Regions from separate parts of the Ruminococcus sp. BSD2780120874_150323_B10 genome, predicted to be linked through region 1. Evidence: predicted binding sites of a transcription regulator. Region 1 holds the regulator's gene; the other holds the start of a gene.
The links. The regulator Rex, encoded in region 1, represses fermentation and respiration genes when NADH is low (regulators of the CRP and FNR family bind a similar motif). The targets are predictions, from matches to a motif close to ATTGTTAANNNNTTAACAAT.
Positions count from the first base shown of each region.

Region 2: gap (type I glyceraldehyde-3-phosphate dehydrogenase) is a predicted target of Rex. The motif match lies at 820-839, and genes of this name have one in related genera.

Region 1 covers NZ_JADNHD010000008.1:37,250-39,664, reverse strand. The annotation lists gene I2E21_RS06630 (heavy metal translocating P-type ATPase) at 1-910, shown strand, start outside; gene I2E21_RS06625 (redox-sensing transcriptional repressor Rex) at 1,144-1,788, opposite strand; gene I2E21_RS06620 (NADP-dependent isocitrate dehydrogenase) at 1,828-2,415, opposite strand, start outside.
Region 2 covers NZ_JADNHD010000007.1:82,105-84,519, forward strand. The annotation lists gene rny (ribonuclease Y) at 1-361, opposite strand, end outside; gene gap (type I glyceraldehyde-3-phosphate dehydrogenase) at 904-1,941, shown strand; gene I2E21_RS06135 (YerC/YecD family TrpR-related protein) at 2,106-2,408, shown strand; gene I2E21_RS06140 (methyltransferase domain-containing protein) at 2,405-2,415, shown strand, end outside.

The DNA of each region.
Region 1 (2,415 bases):
AAAGGCTGACGCTTTTGTATTTGACAAGACAGGTACACTTACAACAGGCGAGCTTTCTGTAAACAAAGTTTTTGCTTACGGCAATCATACTTCATCTGAAATTATTGCACTTGCAGCCGCTTGTGAAAGATATTCTTCACATCCGATTGCTATGGCAATAAAAAATAAGGCAGAAAAGGAAAACTTACCTGAACTTTCAGATTACAGCGAAAAGGCAGGACAGGGAGTTACAGCTGTATATAACGGCAAAGCTCTTGTATGCGGCGGCACAAAGGTTTTAAGCGATAAACAAAAGGTAAATGCAGAAAAAACCGCATCTGTATATGTAATCTACGACGGTGAATTAATCGGTGCAATCTCTGTTAGCGATACATTAAGACCGGAGGCAAAGAGTGTAATTGCAGAGTTAAGAAAACTCGGTGTTAAAGACAGTGTAATGCTTACGGGTGATAAAAAAGAAAATGCAATGGATATTGCAAATGAACTTAAACTTGATTCTTATTCGGCAGAGCTTATGCCGTCAGATAAACTTGAAAAACTTATAGATATAAAGAAAACTCATAAGTCTGTATGCTTTATCGGTGACGGTATCAATGATGCCCCTGTTCTTACTGCAAGCGATTGCGGTTTTGCAATGGGATTCGGCAGTGAGGCTGCTATTGAGGCGGCAGATGCTGTGCTTGCGGCAGGTAATTTAAAACAGTTACCGTTGTCTGTCGGAATAGCAAAGAAAGTTGTTGCTACTGTAAAGACAAACATTACATTTGCACTTGGTGTAAAGACAATTGTAATTATCCTTGCAATACTCGGTATCGCTCCGATGTGGTTGTCTGTAATAGCAGATACAGGCGTAAGCGTACTTTGCGTACTTTATGCTGCAAGACTTCTTCATACAGTTGATAAAAAGTAATTTATAAATAGATAGATTTCCTCTCATAAAAACTACCGCATTCCGATTGGAGTGCGGTAGTTAATTGTTGCTTTTTTATTAAATTAATTGGAGTGAATTATTATTTTGCTTAACTCGTGCACTAAACCATAAATTACCCCAACTATTGACATTGAACCTTTTAACTTTGTGATAAACTAAGTTAAGCATAATTAAAAGGCTGTTCCGCAAGATAGGGAACAGCCTTTATTTAATTATAAGATTTTATCTCGGTTATTCATTTTGTAACATAAGGTCATAAGACTGTCACTTAGGTGTACATTTTCAACAAGGGTGTCGCTGTACTTTCTTGCAATGTCATAGTGACTGAAATTCCAATAGTTCTTTATGCCGTAGCCATAAAGTTTGTCAAGTACATTTTCTACACATACTCTCGGAATACACAAAAACGCTGTATTGATTTTGTTGTTTTGACAGAACTCGTCAAGCAGACTGTCGTGCATTATTGTAAGATTATTCAGCTTTTTGCCAACTTTTTCTTCGTTACAGTCAAAACAGGCGATAAGTTCAAAGCCGAGCTTTTCAAAGTTCATATGCTTGGCAACCGCTTTACCGAGGTTGCCGGCACCGATAAGTATAGCTTTATAATTATTGTTAAGACCAAGAATATTTTGTATTTCTTCCTTAAGCTGAGAAACACTGTAACCGTAGCCCTGTTGACCGAATCCACCAAAGCAGTTAAGATCCTGTCTTACCTGAGAAGCGGTTACATTCATAATTTCAGCCAGTTTTGTAGATGAAATTTTATCAATGTTTTGTTCGTTAAGCTCAGACAAGAAACGATAATATCTGGGCAGTCTTCTGATTACAGACATTGAAATGTTGTCATTTCTGGACATTGTACTTTAACCTTACTCCTTTAACCGAATTGTGTTTGCTTATGCAAGTGAAGCGGCAAGATGCTCGTTTATTGCAAGCAAGAAATCTTCTGAATTAACCTTTTTCTTGTTTTCAAGAGTTGAAATAGCATAAAGGTCGCCTGTCATAATGCCGTCTTCAATAGTGTCGATAGTAGCTTTCTCAAGCTTGTCCGCAAAGTTCATAAGTTCAGGAAGATTATCAAGCTCGCCACGCTTTCTGAGAGCGCCTGTCCAAGCAAAGAGAGTTGCAACAGAGTTTGTGGAAGTTTCCTCGCCCTTAAGATACTTATAATAATGGCGCTGAACTGTACCGTGTGCAGCTTCATACTCATAAACACCGTCAGGTGAAACAAGTACGCTTGTCATCATAGCAAGTGAGCCGAAAGCAGTAGCAATCATATCGCTCATTACATCGCCGTCATAGTTTTTGCAAGCCCACATATAGCCACCCTCACTTCTGATAACTCTTGCTACAGCGTCATCAATAAGTGTGTAGAAATATGTAATGCCTGCCTGCTCAAATTTCTCTTTGTATTCATTCTCAAAGATTTCAGCAAAAAGATCCTTAAATCTGTGGTCGTACTTCTTGCTGATTGTATCTTTTGT
Region 2 (2,415 bases), on a different contig from region 1:
CTTTTAACTTACGAGAAAGCTTTTCGTCCTTAAGCTCCATGTTGTCAAGCTTTTTGTCGAGGGTTTCTTCCTTTTGCTGAATGCGTCTTTCCTGGCGTTGAACTTCTTTGCGGCGGTCGGCAATTTCTTTTTCGCTCTCGGTTCTGAAACGATGAACCTCGTCCTTGCCTTCTAAAACGACCTCTTTCTTTTTGGCTTCGGCTGTTTTCATAGCTTCCGACACGATTTTTCTTGCCTCTTCTTCTGCACTTCCGATTTCCTTTTCGGCAACATTTTTACGATAGCTTATACCTGCAAAAATGCCTATGCCCGCACCGAGAAGCAACGCAACAATAATTAATATTATTGCTAATAACGACATTCTGACACCTCCTTGTTTGATTTTTAATTAGATAATAAGTTTAAGTTCAATCAAACAGCCTTGTCGGTGCCGTTAGTAAAGATATTCAATTTTCATTTTTATAAAAATAATTTAATTTTAATATTTTTTATATGCTGTGGTTTGCAACAAAGGTATATTATAACGATTAATAAGTTATAAAAACTAAATAAAAAATATCTATAAATAACGGCTCTGAACGAGTCTGATTAATAAAAAATAGGTAAATTTGCATTAATCCTATTTAACCGCACTAACGGTATTATAAGTATTTTATCCTAATTTAATAAAAATGTCAAGAATATTAATGGCAATTTTGCAAATAAATAATTAAAAAGTGAAACATTCACAGGACAATTTGACAATAGCGTTCGTCAAATTGCAGTAAAAGATGCAGAAATTTTGTAAAATTTTCGTTTTTATGTAAAATTCATAAGAAATTTGTTAAAATTTTATCAAACACTTGAATAACAGCAAAAAATGTAATATAATTAAACTACCTTATAAATTAGGAGGAATTTAAAATGTCAGTAAAAGTTGCAATTAACGGTTTCGGCCGTATCGGTCGTCTTGCATTCAGACAGATGTTTGGTGCAGAGGGCTATGAGGTAGTTGCTATCAACGACCTTACAAAACCATCAATGCTCGCAGATCTTCTCAAGTATGATACAGCACAGGGCGGTTACTGCGGTAAAATCGGTGAGAACCTTCACACAGTAGAGGCTGATGACGAGAACAACACAATCACAGTTGACGGCAAGACTCTTACAATCTATGCTAAGGCTAACGCTGCTGAACTCCCATGGGGTGAGATCGGCGTAGATGTAGTTCTTGAGTGCACAGGTTTCTACACATCAAAGGCAAAGAGCCAGGCTCACATTGATGCCGGCGCTAAGAAGGTTGTTATTTCTGCTCCTGCAGGCAATGATCTTAAGACAATCGTTTACAGCGTAAACGAGGGTACACTTACAGCTGATGATACAATCATTTCTGCTGCTTCATGTACAACAAACTGTCTCGCTCCTATGGCTAACACACTTAACAAGTATGCTGAGATCCAGAGCGGTATTATGTCAACAATCCACGCTTACACAGGCGATCAGATGATCCTCGACGGTCCTCACAGAAAGGGTGACCTCAGAAGAGCAAGAGCAGGTGCTGCTAACATCGTTCCTAACTCAACAGGCGCTGCTAAGGCTATCGGTCTTGTTATTCCTGAGCTCAACGGTAAGCTCATCGGTTCTGCACAGCGTGTTCCTGTTCCAACAGGTTCAACAACAATTCTTACAGCTGTTGTTAAGGGTAAGGATGTAACAGTTGAGGGCATTAACGCTGCTATGAAGGCTGCTGCTTCTGAGTCATTCGGTTACAACGAAGATCCAATCGTTTCTTCAGACGTAATCGGTATGAGATTCGGTTCACTCTTCGATGCTACACAGACAATGGTATCAAAGATTGCTGACGATCTCTATGAGGTACAGGTTGTTTCTTGGTATGACAACGAGAACTCATACACAAGCCAGATGGTTAGAACAATTAAGTACTTTGCTGAATTAGGCTAATATTAACCTATAATTTATCAGGTATAAACTTTAAGCTGTCTCTTTTGAGGCAGCTTTTTGTTTTTATAAAAATTTTTCTGTTGATATTTACTTTTATACTTTTGTATGTTAAAATTTTAGTGTATAAAAATATTTGCAATGTTTTGCAAAGGAGAACGGAAATTATGAACTCTAAGTTAAAAAACAGTGATACTGATTTTCTTTTTAAAGCAATTCTTTCTCTTGAAAACGAAGAGGAGTGTTATCGCTTTTTTGAAGATTTATGCACAAGTCCTGAACTTAAGGCTATGTCACAAAGACTTGTTGTAGCAAAAATGCTTACAGAAAAAAAGGTTTATTCTGAAATTGTAAAAGAAACGGGTGCGTCAACCGCAACAATCAGTCGTGTAAAGCGTGCTCTTTTTGATAACGATACCTACGGTTACACACTTGTACTCGATAAAATCGCCAAAGAGGAAAACAAATGAGTTACAA